Linked DNA regions of Piscinibacter sp. HJYY11. The protein of the gene in region 2 interacts with the protein of the main gene of each other region in a pairwise test. Links are inferred from orthologs where the notes say so. Each region holds a gene or a part of one and is shown on either strand. Other genes may lie near its edges.

The links.
Region 1: the proteins of JI745_RS03555 (region 2) and rlmB interact in binary tests that used the Escherichia coli proteins (3 or more experiments, as listed by UniProt). The link is inferred for Piscinibacter sp. HJYY11 from one-to-one orthologs.

What each region holds. Positions count from the first base shown.
Region 1 is NZ_JAERQZ010000001.1:975,054-984,329, forward strand. Bases 1,759-4,629 are described here. They hold rlmB (23S rRNA (guanosine(2251)-2'-O)-methyltransferase RlmB), read right to left. Parts: upstream 3,632-4,629; coding sequence 2,885-3,631; downstream 1,759-2,884. Other genes in these bases: upp (uracil phosphoribosyltransferase), read right to left, coding at 1,759-2,125; JI745_RS04400 (NAD-dependent deacylase), read right to left, coding at 2,136-2,888; JI745_RS04410 (response regulator), read right to left, coding at 3,668-4,030; JI745_RS04415 (ATP-binding protein), read right to left, coding at 4,050-4,629. In the rest of the region: JI745_RS04385 (glycoside hydrolase family 43 protein), read left to right, coding at 1-822; JI745_RS04390 (hypothetical protein), read right to left, coding at 833-1,297; more of upp, read right to left, coding at 1,499-1,758; more of JI745_RS04415, read right to left, coding at 4,630-5,195; JI745_RS04420 (response regulator), read right to left, coding at 5,214-8,048; JI745_RS04425 (glycerophosphodiester phosphodiesterase), read left to right, coding at 8,262-9,276. UniProt on the Escherichia coli protein: Specifically methylates the ribose of guanosine 2251 in 23S rRNA.
Region 2 is NZ_JAERQZ010000001.1:782,788-792,142, reverse strand. Bases 829-3,778 are described here. They hold JI745_RS03555 (NAD(P)H-hydrate dehydratase), read right to left. Parts: upstream 3,065-3,778; coding sequence 1,592-3,064; downstream 829-1,591. Other genes in these bases: JI745_RS03550 (FAD-dependent oxidoreductase), read right to left, coding at 3,068-3,778; rnr (ribonuclease R), read left to right, coding at 829-1,587. In the rest of the region: more of rnr, read left to right, coding at 1-828; more of JI745_RS03550, read right to left, coding at 3,779-4,408; JI745_RS03545 (amidase), read right to left, coding at 4,408-5,757; rpsB (30S ribosomal protein S2), read left to right, coding at 5,926-6,672; tsf (translation elongation factor Ts), read left to right, coding at 6,802-7,698; pyrH (UMP kinase), read left to right, coding at 7,819-8,529; frr (ribosome recycling factor), read left to right, coding at 8,545-9,105; uppS (polyprenyl diphosphate synthase), read left to right, coding at 9,119-9,355. UniProt on the Escherichia coli protein: Bifunctional enzyme that catalyzes the epimerization of the S- and R-forms of NAD(P)HX and the dehydration of the S-form of NAD(P)HX at the expense of ADP, which is converted to AMP.

The DNA.
Region 1 (9,276 bases), 190 kb from region 2 along the record:
GAGCAGCCGCCCGCCTCGCCCCCCGAGAGCTACGACGGCCTGCACTGCAACCTCGGCCGCGAGACCGCGCTGCAGCGCATCGAGTGGACGGCCGAGGGCTGGCCGCGCCTCGCCCATGGCGACAACGCGCCGCGCACCGAAGTGCCCGCACCCAAGCTCGCCCCCGCGCCGGTGGAACGCGAGCCGGTGCGTGACGATTTCGACTCCAGCGCCCTCTCGGGCCACTGGAACACGCTGCGCGAGCCGGCCGACGCGAGCTGGCTCTCGCTGACCGCACGGCCTGGCCATCTGCGCCTGGTCGGCCGCTGCTCGCTGATGTCCAACTTCGACCAGAGCCTGCTCGCGCGGCGCCAGCAGCATTTCGACTGCGAAGCGGAGACCGTGGTCGAGTTCGAGCCGGTGGTGTTCCAGCAGATGGCGGGCCTGGTGGCGTACTACAACACGCAGAACCACGCCTACCTGCACGTCTCGCACGACGAGGAGCGCGGCGGGCGGGTGCTGCGGTTGTCGGTCAACGACCACGGCAAGCTGCGCGAGGCGGCCGCCCCCATCACCATCGGCAGCGCGCCGCGGGTGTGGCTCAAGCTTCGATTCGAAGGCGAGGCGCTGCGCTTCTCGTATGCCCTGGCCGAAGGCGACTGGCGCCCCTTCGGCGAGACGCTGCGCGCGGCCATGCTGTCGGACGAGCACGCCACACGCTTCGACGACGGATTCCCGCGCAGCTTCGGCTTCACCGGCAACTACATCGGCCTCGCCTGCCAGGACCTGAGCGGCTCAGGCCTGCATGCGGATTTCGACTACTTCGACTATTCGCCGCAGTAGCGGCGCGGCCTCAGGCCGAGAGCGCCTCGTCGACCACCGCCGGCAGGCCGGCGAGGTCGCTCTGCAACTGGTCGGACAGGCCCTCGGGCAGGTCCTGCAGCGCCCCCTGCTGCAGGAAGACCTCGGTGCCGTGGCCGGAGCGGGCCTGCTGGAGGTAGACAGTGAGCAGCAGGCTGGGCTTGGCGCCTTCGCTTTCCATCACCACCGGCGTGCCACCCTGCGACGACTCGAGCACCAGCATGTAGCGTGACTCGCCCGTCACCTCGTTGAGCGTTTGCGGCAGGCAGGCCAGCACGTGCATGCCGTGGCGCTGCGCGCTGGCCTCGATGCGGTGTACCGTTTCAGACACCCCGAAGCGGCTGACATTGGTCAGCGTCAGCCGCTCGTCTTCACTGGCAAGACTTCTGCCACCACTGACGGCCGCGACCATGATCGCGACACCACTGGTCATCCAGAAGCGAAACGGTTTCTTCATCAGAAAGCTCCTTTCACGCTCGGGAGCGCCGACCTTACGACTGCTTGAAACGGTCGGTCAAGGCACTGCAAAGCGAAGAAACGTAAAAGCACTCAGGTGCTTCCCTCGGTCGTGTGATGACGCACCGCCGCATGTGTTCCCGCAGCCTGACGCCGATGTGTGACAACACGTTGACCCCTCGCAGAGCGTGGGGCCTTGCGCTTACTTCGTGCCGAAGATCTTGTCGCCCGCGTCGCCGAGGCCGGGGATGATGTAGCCCAGCTCGTTGAGGTGGCTGTCGACCGCGGCCGTCCAGCAGCGCACATCGGGGTGCGCTTTTTGCAGCGCCGCAATGCCCTCGGGCGCGGCCACGAGCACGAGGGCGCGCACATCGGTGCAGCCGCGTCGCTTCAGCAGATCGATGGTCGCGATCATCGAGCCGGCGGTCGCGAGCATGGGGTCGACGATGAGCGCGGTGCGTTCGTCGAGGTGGCCGACGAACTTCTCGAAGTAGTGTTCGGGCTGCAGCGTCTCGTGGTTGCGCGACAGGCCCACCACGCTGATCTTGGCGCTCGGGATCATGTCGAGCACGCCGTCGACCATGCCGAGGCCTGCGCGCAGGATCGGCACCACCGTGACCTTGCGGCCCTTCACCTGGTCGATCTCGACCGGGCCGCTCCAGCAGTCGATGGTGGTCTTCTCGAGCGGGAAGTCGGCCGTGGCCTCGTAGGCGAGCAGCCGCGCAAGCTCATGCGTCAGCTCGCGGAACTTCTTGGTGGAGATGTCGGCCTCGCGCAGCAGGCCGATCTTGTGCTTGACGAGGGGGTGCTTGACGTCGATGACAGGCATGGGATGGACCTCAATCGTGTTGGAGCAACGCAGGCAAGATCCGCGCCGCCGTGCCGCGCAAGAGCAGGTGCGCTTCGTCGTCGATCTCGCTCGGTTCGGGGTTGAGGATGATGACCTTCGCGCCGGCACGCCGTGCCACATGCGCGAGGCCCGCTGCGGGATAGACGGCGCCCGAGGTGCCAACCACGAGCATCACGTCGCAGCCCCGCGCAAGCAGCTCGGCGCGCGAGAGCGCCTCGGCCGGCAGCATCTCGCCGAACCACACCACGCCGGGGCGCAGCAGGTTGCCGCAGGCGCTGCAGCGCGGCGGGCTGCCGGGCTCGACGCGGGCCATGTCGCAGGGGCGGCAGCGGCCGGTGTCGAGCCAGATGTCCTGCAGGATGTCGCCATGCAGGCGGATCACGTCGCGGCTGCCGGCGCGCTGGTGCAGGTCGTCCACGTTCTGCGTGACGATGCTCACGCGGCCGCGATGGGTCTTTTCAAACTGCGCGAGCGCGACGTGGCCCGCATTGGGCTGCGCCCGTTGAACGCCCCGGCGCCGTTCCGCATACCAGTCCCACACGAGCGACGGGTTCGCGCGAAAGCCTTCGGGGCTGGCCAGTTCGGCCGGGTTGAATTTGGCCCACAGGCCGGTCTGCGCATCGCGGAAGGTGGCGATGCCGCTTTCAGCGGACATGCCGGCCCCCGTGAGCACCGCGAGAGTGCCCGCGCCCTGCACCAAGGCACGTGCCTCGCGCATCAGCGGCACGGGCTCCTCGTTCATCCGCCCGGCTCGCGTTGACGCAAGGCCTCGTACAGGCACACGCCCGAGGCCACCGACACGTTGAGGCTTTCCACTGCGCCCTTCATCGGCAGGCGGACGAGCTCGTCGCAGGTCTTGCCGGTGAGCTGGCGCATGCCGGCGCCTTCGGCCCCGAGCACCAGCGCCACCGGTCCGGTGAGGTCGATGTCGTAGAGCGATTTCTCGGCGGCATCCGACGTGCCGATGACGCGGATGTCGCGCTCCTTCAGCTCGCCCAGCGTGCGCGCGAGGTTGGTCACCATGAAGTACGGCACCGTCTCGGCGGCACCGCTGGCGACCTTGGCGACGGTGGCGTTGATGCCCACGGCATGGTCCTTCGGGGCGATCACCGCGTGAGCGCCGGCCCCATCGGCCACGCGCAGGCAGGCGCCGAGGTTGTGCGGGTCGGTGATGCCGTCGAGCACCAGCAAGAGCGGCGGGCCTTCCACCGCGTCGAGCGTGTCGTCGAGCGAGTGGCTCTTGGCCACCGCGTTCACGCGCGCCACCACGCCCTGGTGCCGATGGGTGCCGCAGAGTTTCTGCAGCCGATCGTCGTCGCTCTCGATCAGCCGCACACCGGCGTCTTTGGCGCGCTCGACGAACTGGCGCATGCGCTGGTCGCGCCGGGTCGCGTCGACGTGGATCTCGACGATGGAGTCGGCGGCCGTCTTCAGCCGCACGGTGACGGCGTGGAAGCCGAAGAGGATCGAAGTCTTGCTGCTCATGCGGCGATGGTATCTGCGCCACGCCGCGCAGGCGCCTCAGTTAAGCGCCTTGTTCACCACGTCCATCAGCTGCTGGTACTGGTAGGGCTTGGCGAGGTAGGCGTCGCAGCCCGCCGCAAGGATGCGCTCGGCATCGCCCTTCATCGCCAGCGCCGTGAGCGCCACCACCTTGATGTGCGAGGTGCTCGGGTTCGACTTCAGCCGGCGCGTGACCTCCAGGCCGTCGAGCCCCGGCATCTGCACGTCCATCAGCACCAGGTCGGGCTGCTTGTCGTGCGCGATCTGCAGGCCGAGCTCACCGTTCTCGGCGGCCAGCACGGCGTGGCCGGCCTTGTGCAGCACGAGCTGCGCGAGCTTCAGGTTCTGCGGGTTGTCTTCGACGACGAGGATGTTGGCCATGGTTGTACTGCTCCTGATGTCAGACGAGGGGCGCCGGCCGGCTGGACAAGCGCCCGAGCGTGAAGAAGAAGGCGGCGCCCCGCCCCGGCGCCGACTCGACCCAGATGCGGCCGCCGTGCTTGTCGATCACGCGCTGCACGATGGCGAGCCCCACGCCGTTGCCCTGGAAGACCGAGTCGGCATGGAAGCGCTGGAACGGCCGGAAAAGCCGCTCCCCCGCCGCATGCACGTCGAAGCCGGCGCCGTTGTCGCGCACCAAGAAGACCGTCTCGCCCGCCTCGGCCCGGCTGCCGACCTCGATGAAGGGGCGCGGCACGCCTGCGCTGTATTTCCATGCGTTCGACAGCAGGTTCGAGAGCGCCACACGCAGCAGGCGCTGGTCTCCCTGTGCCTGCATCCCGGGCATCACCTCCCACGACAGGTGAGCCTGCGGCCGCAGCGTCGAAAGCTCCATCAGCAGCGACTGCGCGAGGTGCGAGAGGTCGACCGGCTGCACCTGCATCTCGGTGCGGCTCATGTTGCCGAGCAGCAGCATGTCGTCGATGAGGCTGTTCATGCGGTGGGCCGCACCCTGGATGTAGCCCACGTACTCGCGCGCCTTGGCGGGGAGCTCGCCGGCGTGGCCCATCGCCATCAGGTCGGCAAAGCCGGCGACCTGGCCGAGCGGCGTGCGCAGGTCGTGCGACACCGAGTAGCTGAAGCCTTCCATCTCGGCATGCACGGTGCGCAGCTCGCGGTAGGCCTTCTCGATCGCTTGCGCCTGCTGCTGCGCCTCGACGCGCAGCCGGTACATGCGGATGAAGTTCGCCGCCTTGGCGCGCAGGATCTCCGGCACGATGGGCGAGAGGATGTAGTCGACCGCGCCGAGCCGGTAGCCACGGTAGGTGTCCTGCTCGTGCACGTAGACCGCCGAGACGAAGACGATGGGCGCATCGAGGCCGGGGCACTTGTCGCGGATGGCATGTGCCACCTGGAAGCCGTCCATGCCCGAGAGGTGCACGTCGAGCAGGACCATGGCGTAGGGGTGCGCATCGCAGAGTTCCAGCGCGGCTTCGCCGGAGCTGGCCATGAAGAGCTCGGCGCCCAGGTCACCCAGGGTGGCCTGGTAGAGGCGGCGGTTGGCCGCGTTGTCGTCGACGATCAGGATGGTCGGGTCGGGTCGCATGCGGGTCCTTGCGGCCTCTCAGTGCCAGGTCGGCGGCCGCCGGCCGGCCAGTGCGCGCTTGATCTCGGCCAGGAGGCCGATGGAGTTGAAGTCTGTCTTCTCCATCACCTGCTGCACCTTGCCGCTCAGGAGCGCGCGGTCTTCGCGCGTGAGCAGCTTGGCGGTGAGCACGATGACGGGGATGCCGGCAGTGTCGGGGTGGTTGCGCAGGCCTTGCACCACGTCGAAGCCCGACACCTGCGGCATCATCAGGTCAAGCACCACAAGGGCCGGCGCCTCGGAACGCACGATGTCGAGCGCCTCCTGGCCGCCATAGGCGCCCACCGGCTCATAACCGGCCACCTGCAGGTGCTTGCTCACGAGCGCCACGGCCTTGGGGTCGTCGTCGACCACGAGCACGCGCGCGCCGGTGTGCGGCTCGTCGAGCCCCGCGGCGGCCAGCGCCGCGAGCAGGTCGCTCTGCGTCACCGGCTTCACCAGCACCTGCGCCGCACCGAGCGCGAAACCGCGCTGGGCTTCGTCGGTGATCGAGACGATGACGACCGGGATGTTGCTGGTGTCGGGCTGCTCCTTCAGCCGCGCCAGCATGCCCCAGCCATCCATGCCGGGCAGGATGATGTCGAGCACCACGGCGGTCGGGCGCAGCTCGGACGCGCGTTTCAGGCCCTCTTCCGCGGTACCCGCGAACTCGACTGCGTAGCCGTTGGCCTCGAGCTGCAGCCGCATCAGGTTGGCGGCCCGCGGGTCGTCTTCGATCACCAGCACCAGCGGCTTGCCCGCAGGCAGGCGGGCCGGGCCGCTGGCGCCGTTGCCGGTTTCGTGGGGTGCCGCCGTGGCGTCGTGGTCGGCCTGGCCCGTCGCGTCGGCCTGCGCGGCCGCCTTGCGCCACGGCAACCACACGACGAACATCGAGCCTTTCCCCTCGACGCTGCGCACCATCACCCCGCCGCCGTGCAGCTCGGCCAGTCGGCGGACCATCGTGAGGCCGAGGCCCGTGCCGGCGTACTGGCGCGAGAGCGAGGAGTCGATCTGCACGAAGGCCTGGAAGAGCTGCTCCAGGTCGGCCGGCGCGATGCCGATGCCCGAGTCGACGACGCGCAGCTCCAGGTAGTGATCGAAGGCCGGCCCGGTGGGCGGGAACACCCGCGTGCCCGGCTCGGAGACCACCGTGTTCACCCGCTCCGCCGGCACCCGCTCCATGGCGAGCGTGACGCTGCCGCCTTCGGGCGTGAACTTGAGGGCGTTGGAGACCAGGTTGTAGACGATCTGCTTGGCCTTGCGCATGTCCAGGCAGAGACGTCCGATGTCGGGCGGGCACTGCACGCTGAAGCGCACCCGCGCCGTCGAGGCGCGCTCGCGCAGCACCGAGGCCGTGCTCGCGGCCAGGTTCTGCGGGTCGGCCTGGTCGAGCTCGAGCACCACCTGGCCCGACTCGACCTTCGAGAGATCGAGGATGTCGTTGATCAGGGACAGCAGGTGCTTGCCGCTGCCGTGGATGTCTTGCACGTACTCCAGCTGCTCGCCGGCGATGGGGCCGGTCAGGCCGTCCTTCATGATCTCGGAGAAGCCGATGATGGCGTTGAGCGGCGTGCGCAGCTCGTGGCTCATGTTGGCGAGGAACTCGCTCTTCATGCGGTTGGCCCGCTCGAGCTCGGCGTTCTTGCGCTGGATGTCCTCGCCGCGGCTGCGCAGCTGGTCGGTGAGGAGGTTCATCTCGGCGAGGTGGTTCAGGTTGTTGATCGCCACGGCCAGCTGGGAGCTCATGCGCACCACGAACTCGCGGTCGCGGTCGGCAAGCGGGCGCGCCACGCCCAGCACCAGCACGCCCAGCAGTCGCGACTGGTACTGCACCGGGCACATCAGCACGCCGGCCGGCCGCACGGTGGCCAGGCCCGTCTCGATGCTCATCGCGCCTTCGGCCTGCAGGCCGTCCAGATACAGGGTGCGGCCCTCGCGCGCGGCTGCGCCGATCGGCCCTTCGTCCAGGCGCACCATGCGCTTGATGTCGGCCGGCGTGGCACGCGAGGCATCGAGCCGAAGGCCGCCGGCCCATTCGTCGTAGCAATAGAAGGCGCCGACGGGGAACAGCGGGTTCTCGCCCAGGAGCGCAAGCGTGCCGTCGAGTACGCGCTGGCGGTCGTTCTCGGCGTTGTAGAGCGTGAGGGCACGCGCGTGCACCAGGTCGAAGGCACGCTCCTCGGCCACCAGCACCTCGGCCTTGGCTCGTGCCTTGAGGTCGCGCGCCATGCGCCAGAAGGTGGTCGGCAGCACCACCAGCAGCAGCGCCACGAAGGCGGCGCCGATCATCACCGTGGTCCGCGTGCGCTGGGCCTGCAGGCTTTCGCGCTCGGCCAGCAGGCGGTCCTCCTCGCCCACGAGCATGTCGATGTGGGGACGGATGTTGGCCAGTGCCTGCGCACCGATCTCGATGCGCTGCTCGGCCGAATAGGCGCTGCCGCTTTGCAGCAGCCCATCGCTCACGCGGTAGACGGCCAGGCGTGCTGCCACGTCGCGGCGCAGGTCCCCGACACGTGCGGCCTGCGCGGGGTTGTCGGTGGTCAGGCGCGACAACTCCGCCAGCCCCTTCTCGAGCGACTGCAATGCCATGTCGCGCTCGTTGCGGTAGGCGGTGATGCGGGTCGTGAGGTAGGCGCGCTGCCCGGCTTCGGCCCGGTACAGGCTCGATTCGAGGTCGCGGATCACCGCCTTGACCTCGTGGGTGTGCGCCACGTAGCGCGCGGCATCGACGGTCTGCCGGGCGAAGTCCCACGCGAAATAAGCCAGTGCCGTCAGGACCGCGGCGGCCACGAGCATGGCAAGCAAGATGGCACGCTGCGGCGAGATGTGCTTCATGGAGTCTCCTCCAGGCGGAACGTACCCCCGGTCACACCTCGCGACAACTGACACATCTGTCAGGCCCCGCTGCCGGCAGGCCCATCGCTCACAGGGGAATGTGGCGTGCCTACGATGCGCGACTTTGCTGTTCCGAGGCGCGTTTCATGGGCATGTCATCGGGCGGCCCTAAGGTGCGCCGGCTTCCCGACCTGCAAAAGAGGAGAACAGTCGATGCGATTCCTGAACAAGCTGCCGATGACCATGGCCCTGCTCGCGGCCTGCCTGGGCAGTGCCCAGACGGCGATGGCCGAGCCGCATGGCCGCCGCCATCACCATGACCAGACCACGCCGCTCGTCATCGGCCACCGCGGCGGTGCCAATGGCTACCTGCCCGAGCACACGCTGGAGGCCTATGCGCTGGGCATCGAGCTGGGCGCCGACTACGTGGAGCCCGACCTCGTGGCCACGAAGGACGGCCACCTGATCGCCCGCCACGAGCCCAACCTGATCGCCACCACCAACGTGGGCAGCCTGCCGCAATTCGCCAGCCGCAAGCGCAAGGCCGTGGTCGATGGCGTGGAGGAAGAAGGCTTCTTCGCCAGCGACTTCACGCTGGCCGAAATCAAGCAGCTGCGCGCCGTGCAGTCGTTCGGCGAACGCGACCAGAGCTTCAACGGCAAATACCTGATCCCCACGCTGCCCGAGGTGATCGAGCTCGTGAAGCGCAAGTCGCGCGAGCACGGCCGCCAGATCGGCATCTACCCCGAGACCAAGCATCCCACCTACCACCAGAAGCTCGGCCTGGCGCTCGAAGACCGCCTGCTGCAGGTGCTTGCCCAGGCCGGCTGGAACCACCGCAACGCGCCGGTGTTCATCCAGTCCTTCGAGCAGGCCAACCTCAAGTACCTGCGCTCGCGCACCAGCGTGCGCCTGGTGCAGCTGGTGGACGCGAACGACGTGAATGCCGACGGCTCGCTCGACTTCACCCCGCCCTATGACCGCCCCTACGACTGGACGGTGGCCGGCCGGGCCGGCCTCTTCCGCGACCTGCTCACGCCGCAAGGCCTTGCCGAGGTGCGCAGCTACGCCGACGGCATCGGCCCGTGGAAAACCTACCTCATCAGCAGCGCGTGCATCACCGTTCGCAACGGGGCCTGCGCCGATGCCAACGGAGATGGCGTGGTCGACGAGCGCGACCGCCGCCTGGTGCCGGCCACCGACATCGTGGCCAACGCCCACAAGCTCG
Region 2 (9,355 bases):
CACGGCCGCGGCAAGAGCGCCTTCGACGGCTGGCGTCTCGTGGTGGCGATCGCCGACGTGAGCCACTACGTGAAGCCGGGCGAGCCGCTGGACGACGATGCGTATGAGCGCGCCACGTCGGTGTACTTCCCGCGCCGCGTGATCCCGATGCTGCCGGAGAAGCTCTCCAATGGACTGTGTTCGCTCAACCCGAACGAAGACCGCCTGTCGATGGTGTGCGACATGCTCATCACGAAAGATGGCGACATCCACGCGTACCAGTTCTTCCCGGCCGTGATCTGTTCGCATGCGCGCTTCACCTACAACGAGGTGGCCGCGATCCTGTCGAACACGCGTGGGCCCGAAGCGGCGCGGCGCAAGGAGCTGGTGCCGCACCTGCTGCACTTGCACGAGGTCTATCGTGCACTTCTGAAGGCGCGCGCCAAGCGAGGCGCGGTCGACTTCGAGACGACGGAGACGCAGATCATCTGTGACGACAACGGTCGCATCGAGAAGATCGTGCCGCGCACTCGCACCGAGGCGCACAAGCTGATCGAAGAGGCGATGCTGGCCGCGAACGTGTGCTCGGCTGACTTCATCGCATCGTCCAAACACTCCTCGCTGTACCGCGTGCACGAAGGGCCGACGCCCGAGAAGAAGACGCTGCTCCAGAACTACCTCAAGCAGCTCGGTCTCGGCATGAACGTGAGCGACGACCCGAAGCCGGGCGAGTTCCAGGCGATTGCCGCGGCGACCAAGGATCGCCCCGATGCACAGCAGATCCACACCATGTTGCTGCGCTCGATGCAGCAGGCTATCTACACCGGCATCAACAGCGGGCACTTTGGCCTGGCGTACGAGGCCTACACGCACTTCACGAGCCCGATCCGGCGATATCCAGACCTGCTGGTGCACCGTGTGATCAAGGCGCTGCTCCAAGGCAAGCGCTACAGCCTCTTGAGCGGCCACGTCGAAGCTGCCGGCAAGTCACGCAGGAACTCCCATGCAGAAGAAGAGCAGTGGGAAGGCGTGGGAGCGCATTGCAGTGCCAACGAACGCCGTGCCGACGAGGCTTCGCGTGACGTCGAGGCCTGGCTCAAGTGCCGCTACATGCGCGAGCATCTCGGCGAGGAGTACAGCGGCACGGTGAGTTCGGTCACGACCTTCGGGCTCTTCGTCACGCTCGACAGCCTGTACGTCGAGGGTCTGATCCACATCACCGAGCTGGGCGGTGAGTACTACCGCTTCGATGAAGCGCGGCAGGAACTGCGCGGTGAACGATCGGGCATTCGCTACACCATCGGCTCACGCGTGCGGGTGCAGGTGAGCCGTGTGGATCTCGATGGCCGCAAGATCGACTTCCGCATGGTTCACGAGGGCGAAGACAGCGCGCTGCTCATGCGTGCCCGGCGCGACAAGACCGGCGCATCGAAGGCGGCAGGTGCTGTTGCCGAACTCGCCGCCGTGAAGGAGGCCGACCGCGCAGTGAAGGCTGCGACGAAGGCCCGCAAGGCAGGTTCCACCAGCAAGAAGACCGGCGCGCACCCGGTGCGTGCGGCCAAGTCTGCGGCTCGCAAGACGAGCGGCAAGACGGCACGCCGGCGGTGACGGTTCAGCGCCGCGGTGCGGCGCTGTGCATGGCGTCGATCAGGTCGGCCGCTCGCAGTGGCGAGGCCTGGCTGCGTTCAGCGGCGAGGCCGTGGAGCCACGTGGCATGGCGAGCAGCATCGAGTGCGCTGCTGCCGGACGCCGACCAGCACCCGCCGATCCAGCCAGCAAGCACGTCGCCGGTGCCGGCGCTGCCGAGGGCCGCGTTGCCGGTGCCGTTGATCCAGAGGTCGCCGTTCAGCCCGGCGATGACCGATCCGGAGCCTTTCAAGACGATCACGCAGCCGAATCGCTGACTGAGCTGGCGTGCAGCGGCCACGCGATCTGCCTGCACGCTCGCGGTGTCCGTGCCCAGCAGCCGCGCCGCCTCCAGAGGATGCGGCGTGAGCACGGTCTCGCGCTGACGTGGCGATCGAGCCGTCAGCAGCGCTGCCAGCGCTGGATCTGCCGCGACGGCATTCAAGGCATCGGCGTCGAGTACCAGACGGCCCGCCGTGCTCAGCAAGCGGGGCAAGGCTTGGCGAATGGCCGCCCCGCCGCCGCAACCGGCCACGACGGTCGCCGACTCGGCCGATGCGGTGTGTGACCACCCATGGCGCAGCATCAACTCGGGGCGACCAGCGTCGAAAGAAGTCAAGGTGGAGTCGAGCACGTCGACGTAGACCCGGCCTGCGCCGGCAGCGTGCGCAGCGCGCGCGGCGAGGAGTGCCGCGCCTGCCATGCCCGCTGCGCCGCCGACCACGGCGACGTCACCGAAGCTCCCTTTGTGCTGCGCGTGCCGACGGCTTGGGTGAAGTGCCGGAGAACCGCTGAGCCGAATGCTGGTGCGTTGGGGTGTCACCTCCAGCGGGTCGAACCAGACCTCGCCGGAGTGGTCGCGCCCAGCACCAGTGAAGAGGCCCGGCTTGAGCGTGAGCAGCGACAGCGTGTGGTCGGCCACGACGCAGGCTTTGCCATGGGGCTGGCCCGTGTCCGCGTTCAACCCTGACGGCAAGTCGACCGCCAGCACTGGGCAATCCAGAGCGTTCAGGTTGTCGATGAGCGCGGCGAGCTCGCCCGTAGGGCCTCTGCGGCCACCGAGACCCAGGACGGCGTCGATGGCCACGTCGGGTGCATGGGTCGGATGAGGATTCCCGCCGATGGCCACTCCCGCGCTGCGAGCGCGCGCATGCGCGTCTGCAGCGTCCGCGGGCAGGCGTGCGGGGTCGCAGAGCAGCGACAGTTCAACCGACCAGCCTGCGGCGCGGAGGTGGATGGCAGCGTCCAACCCGTCTCCGCCGTTGTTGCCAGGGCCACAGGCGATCCACACCTTGCGCGCATGGGGATGCAAGGCCCGCGTGAGCGCCGCCACCGCCATGCCCGCCCGCTGCATCAACGTATGCGTCGGCAAGCCCGCTTGCGCCTGCTGCTCCATCAGACGCGATGCCGCCACGTCGTGCAGTGGCCAGTCGTGCTGCGCGGGCAGGATGCGCTGCATGGCTCAGTGCCTCAGCCGCTCGAGGCCAAGGCCTTCTGTGTCGATCGCCGGCGGGCGCGATGAGATGGCGTCGGCGACGACCCGCGCCGAGCCGCACGCCAGCGCCCAACCACTGGAGCCGTGGCCGAGGTTGAGCCACACGCCGGGCAAGCCGCTCGCACCGAGGAGTGGCGGGCCATCGGGCAGCATGGGCCTCGCGCCCTTCCAGACCTGCGCCTGGCTCATGTGTGCCGCCCCGGGGAACCAGTCATTCAGCACCTTGTACAAGGTGGCGAGTGCCGCCTTGTGATGGCGCTCCGGCTGTCCGCCGATCTCGGCACTGCCTGCCACACGCAAGCGCGAGCCGAAGCGGCTGACGGCCACCTTGTAGCGCTCGTCCATCACAGCCGAGCGCGGGCCGATGTCGGGGTGCACGTCGAGCTTTCGCAGGGGCGCGGTCACCGAGTAGCCATACACAGGCACCAGCGGAAGCTTCAGGCCGTGGGCGCGCAGCAGCTGGGTGGAATCGACAGCGGCGCAGACGAGCACGGCGTCGAACGTTTCAGTTTCGGGCTCGAAGGGCAGCACGTCGGTGGGCGTCCCGTCGAGCCGGGCCGCGTCAGCGCTGACCCAGGTCGATTCCTCCATCGGCGAATAGACCTTGGTCACGGACGGTTTGACGCCTGGCTGCAGGTGCTGCACGTTGGTGTGGAAGCAGAACTTCGCACCGAGCCGCTCGGCCTCGGTGCGCAGCAGCAGGGCGAACTGGCGGCAATTGCCGACCTCATCTTGTGGCAGGTGGATGCCGGCGTGCAGCGGGGTCTCGGAGCTGAGACCCGGCTCGACCTGGCGGCACTGCGAGGCGTCGAGCAACTGATAGCGCATGCCGGCCTCATTCAGCAAGGCCAGGCCGGCTTGCGCACGCTCCTCATCGCGGCCGTTTCGCAGCAGGACCAGGTAGCCCTCGGTGCGCTCATAGTCGAGTTGAAGGGCATGGGTCAGCTTGTGCAGGCGCTGCTTGCTGTAGGTGGCCAACCGCTGGAGGCGGGCGCGGTTGCTGCGGTAAGCCGCTGGCCGGCAAGCGCGCCACCAGCGCCACATCCAGCCGAGGCTCGACGCGCCCATGCGGGCATTCAGGCGCACCGGAGCATGCCGCTGGAACAGGTGGCTCATCACATGCCATGGCATGCCGGGTGAGGCCCAGGGCGTGACGTAGCCGGGCGCAATGACGCCAGCGTTGGCGAAGCTGGACTCGGCGGCCACGCTGCCGCGACGCTCGAACACGGTGACTTCATGCCCATCTGCCGCGAGTTCATACGCAGAGGTGACGCCGACGATGCCGGCACCGATCACGGCGACGCGCATCAGGCGAGCCCCTTCGCGAGCGCGGCTTCGATGGCAAGAGACGCATCGAGCACCGTGTCGTCCTGCAGCGCATGGCTCCAGACCATCAGGCCGACAGGCATCTCGTCCGGCGAGTGGCAGGGCAGTGAGAGCGCACAGCCATCGAGCATGTTCACGACCGAGGGGTTGCGCAACAGGAGGGCGTTGGTGGCGAAGAAGACGTCGTCACTCGCCAGGCTTTCGATGGTCGGGGCGACGATGGGGACGGTGGGGCTGATGAGTGCGTCGTAGCGGCGCATCGTGAGGGTCATGCGGGAGATCCAGTCGGCGCGGGCGCGCGTGAGGTCGATGTAGTCGGCAGCCGACATCGTTTCGCCACGGCGGATGCGCAAGGCGACCCGCGGGTCGTAGTCAACTTGGCGCTGGGCGAGCAAGTGCCGGTGCCAAGCCCAGCTTTCGGCAGCGGAGAAGCCGCCGGTGGCGTTGATCGTGGCGAGCTCGGCCAGCTCGCGCAGGGCGATGGTGTCGATCTGCGCGCCGGCCTGGCGCAAGCTGGAGATCGCACGCTCGAAGGCGCTTGCGACGGTGGGGTCCATGCCGTCAAGTTGGGGCGTGGGGATCGCCAGGCGCAGCAAATGGAGAGGGCGAGCGGCGAGGCCCACGTGGCGTGCCGCCAGCACCTCGTGTAGCAAGACCGCATCGCGCACCGACCGGGTGATCGCGCAGGCCGTGTCGAGCGTGGTCGACAGAGGGATGGCGCCTTCCGTGGGAGTCAGACGAGCGGTGTTCTTGAAACCGACCAGGCCCTGAAGCGCGGCCGGGATGCGAATCGAGCCCCCCGTGTCAGATCCCAGGGCTGCCCACGCCGCACCACTGGCCACCGACACAGCACCTCCGGAGGTCGAACCGCCTGGAATGCGAGGCTCCGGATCCATGGCCAGAGTGGCTGGATTCGGGGGCGTTCCGTGATGTGGGTTGATTCCCACCCCGGAAAACGCGAATTCCGTCATATTGGTGTGGCCCGTGAGCGCGGCCCCCGCCGCTCGCAGGCGCGCCACGGCGGCGCAGTCGGCCTGGGCCGGTGGTGCATCGGCCAGCACACGCGAGCCGGCGGCGGTGATGTGGCCCTGGACATCGAACAGGGCTTTCACGCTCACGGCCAGGCCTGCAAGTGGCGGCAGCGGCACCCCAGCAGCTTGGCAAGCATCCGCATTGACGGCCGCAGCGCGCGCTTGTGCGTCGAAGCGCTTCAGGTAGGTGTGCGCGTTGGCCGGGCCGTCGGCACTGCGCAGGCTGGTCGCCAGCGCGTCGGCCGCCGTCGTGCGCCCTTGCTGCAGGGCGACGCGAGCGGCTGTCAGGTCATTCGTCATGGGTGCGAGAGTGCCTGCTATACTCCGCGGGTTTACCTGAGTGCCGCCCATGTCGGGCTGGCGTCGGTCGACAAATCGCGGATCCGGCTGTTGAAGGTGTCGCGCGTGTCCTCTGAAAGGGGCATCGCGATTCTGGTCGGATTCTAGAACCAACCTTTGGAGTGATTCATGTCCGTCACCATGCGTGAAATGCTGGAAGCCGGCGTCCATTTCGGACACCAAACGCGCTTCTGGAACCCCAAGATGGCCCCGTACATCTACGGCCATCGCAACAAGATCCACATCATCAACCTCGAGAAGACGCAGCCGCTCTTCCTCGACGCGATGAAGTTCATCCGCCAGCTCGCCGCCAAGCGCGGCACGATCCTGATGGTTGGCACCAAGCGCCAGGCCCGCGAAGTGATCGTTCAGGAAGCCAAGCGCGCCGGCATGCCTTTCGTCGACCAGCGTTGGCTCGGCGGCATGCTGACCAACTTCAAGACGGTCAAGGGTTCGCTGAAGAAGCTGAAGGACATGCAAGCCCAGGTCGAGTCGGGCAGCGAGATCCGCATCAAGAAGGAGGCCCTGCTGTTCCAGCGCGAGCTGGCCAAGCTCGAGAAGGACATCGGCGGCATCCAGGACATGAACGCGCTGCCTGACGCGCTGTTCGTCATCGACGTCGGTTACCACAAGATCGCCGTGGCCGAAGCCAAGAAGCTCGGCATTCCCGTGATTGGCGTGGTGGACTCCAACCATTCGCCCGACGGCATCGACTACGTCATCCCGGGCAACGACGACTCGTCCAAGGCCGTGGCGCTTTACGCCCGTGCCGTGGCCGACGCCGTGCTCGAAGGCAAGGCCAACGCCACCAACGAAGTGGCCCAGGCCGTGTCGGCCGAAGGCGACGAATTCGTGGAAGTCAGCGAGAACGCCTGAGCGACTCGCCCCGACTCACTTCACAGTGAGCATGAAAAGGGGCTTTGACAGCCCCTTTTTTTCAATCAATGCATGACGATTCCGGCGGTCGGCGCACGCTTCCGACCCCGAGCCAACAGGAGATTTGAGATGGCTGCAATCACCGCAAGCATGGTCGCCGAGCTGCGCGCCAAGACCGACGCCCCGATGATGGAATGCAAGAAGGCCCTGACCGAAGCCGGTGGGGACTTTGACAAGGCCGAAGAGTTGCTGCGCGTCAAGCTGGGCAGCAAGGCCGGCAAGGCCGCTTCGCGCATCACCGCGGAAGGCGTGGTCGCAGCGGCCGTGGAAGGCACCACCGGTGCCATCGTCGAGGTCAACTGCGAAACCGACTTCGTCACCAAGAACGATTCGTTCCTGGCGCTGGCCAAGGCCGCCGCCGAACTGATTGCCAAGAGCAACCCGGCCGACGTGGCGGCCCTCGGCGCACTGCCTTACTCGCAAGACGGCTTCGGCCCGACGCTTGAAGACGTGCGCAAGGGCCTGGTGGGCAAGATCGGCGAGAACATGTCGTTCCGCCGCTTCAAGCGCTACGCCAACGGCGGCAAGCTCGCGAGCTACCTGCACGGCACCCGCATCGGCGTGATCGTCGAATTCGATGGCGACGAGACCGCCGCGAAGGACGTGGCCATGCACGTGGCCGCCATGAAGCCGGTGTCGCTGTCGGCCTCCGACGTGCCGGCCACGCTCATCGAGAAAGAGCGCTCGGTGGCGGCATTGAAGGCTGCCGAATCGGGCAAGCCGGCCGACATCGTCACCAAGATGGTCGAAGGCTCGGTGCAGAAGTACCTGAAGGAAGTCAGCCTGCTGAACCAGGTGTTCGTGAAGGCTGCCGACGGCAAGCAGACCGTCGAGCAGTACCTCAAGTCGACCAGCACCACCGTCAAGGGCTTCACGCTCTACGTCGTGGGCGAAGGCATCGAGAAGAAGGTCGATGACTTCGCTGCTGAAGTCGCTGCCCAGGTGGCGGCCGCCAAGGGCGGGTGAAGCCCACACTGAGTCGCTGCGTGCAGGGCCTTCGGGCCCGGCTTCGGGGATAGACTCAACGCCCATCTCGTCTTGACCACAAGTCCGTCCGACCACAAGTCGACTTCACGAGGAAACTGAATGCCGGCCTACAAGCGCATCCTGCTCAAACTTTCTGGCGAGGCCCTGATGGGCGACGATGCCTACGGCATCAACCGCGCGACCATCGTGCGCATGGTGCGTGAGATCCAGGAAGTGACGCAGCTCGGGTGCGAGGTGGCGGTGGTCATCGGCGGCGGCAACATCTTCCGTGGCGTGGCCGGCGGTTCGGTCGGCATGGACCGGGCCACCGCCGACTACATGGGCATGCTCGCCACGGTGATGAACTCGCTGGCACTGGCCGACACCATGCGCCAGGAGGGCATGACCGCGCGTGTGATGTCGGCCATCGGCATCGAACAGGTGGTCGAGCCTTATGTGCGCCCCAAGGCGCTGCAGTACCTCGAAGAAGGCAAGGTGGTGGTCTTCGCCGCCGGCACCGGCAACCCCTTCTTCACGACGGACACGGCCGCGGCGCTGCGCGGCGCCGAAATCGGCGCCGAGATCGTGCTCAAGGCCACCAAGGTCGACGGCGTATACACCGCCGACCCCAAGAAGGACCCGAGCGCCACACGGTACAGCCGAGTCACGTTCGACGAAGCCATCACCCGCAACCTGCAGGTGCTCGACGCCACCGCCTTCGCGCTGTGCCGCGACCAGAAGCTGCCGATCAAGGTCTTCAGCATCTTCAAGGCCGGCGCGCTCAAACGCGTGGTGCTGGGCGAGGACGAGGGCACCCTGGTGCACGTGTGAGGGCAGGAGATTGAGATGAGCATCGCAGACATCCGCAAGAACGCCGAAGCGAAGATGGCCAAGTCCATCGAATCGTTTAAGAACGAGCTTGGCAAGATCCGCACCGGCCGTGCCCACCCGGGCATCCTCGACCAGGTGCAGGTCGAGTACTACGGCTCGATGGTGCCGATCAGCCAGGTCGCCAACGTCAGCCTGCTCGACGCCCGCACGATCAGCGTGCAACCTTGGGAAAAGGGCATGGGACCCAAGATCGAGAAGGCCATCCGCGAGTCGGATCTCGGCCTCAACCCGGCGGCACAGGGCGACCTGCTGCGCGTGCCGCTGCCCGCACTGACCGAAGAGCGCCGCCGCGACCTGACCAAGGTTGTGCGCTCGGCCGCCGAAGACTCGCGCATCGCCGTGCGCAACCTGCGCCGTGATGCCAACGACCAGGCCAAGAAGCTTCTGAAAGACAAGCTCATCACCGAAGACGACGAGCGCCGCTCGCTCGACGAGGTGCAGAAACTCACCGACCGCGTCATCGCGGAAATCGATCGCCTCACCTCGGCCAAGGAAGCCGAGATCATGGCCGTCTGACGCTGGCGCCTTCGTGGATTCAGCGCAGAGCGTCCCACGCCACGTTGCCATCGTGATGGATGGCAACGGCCGCTGGGCCAAGAAGCGCTTCATGCCGCGCGTCGTCGGCCACAAGTTCGGCGTCGATGCCTTGGTCAATGTGGTGAAGGCGTGTGCCGACCGGGGCATCGAGTACGTCACCGTCTTCGCCTTCTCGTCCGAGAACTGGAAGCGGCCGGCCGAAGAGGTCTCGGGGCTGATGAGCCTCGCC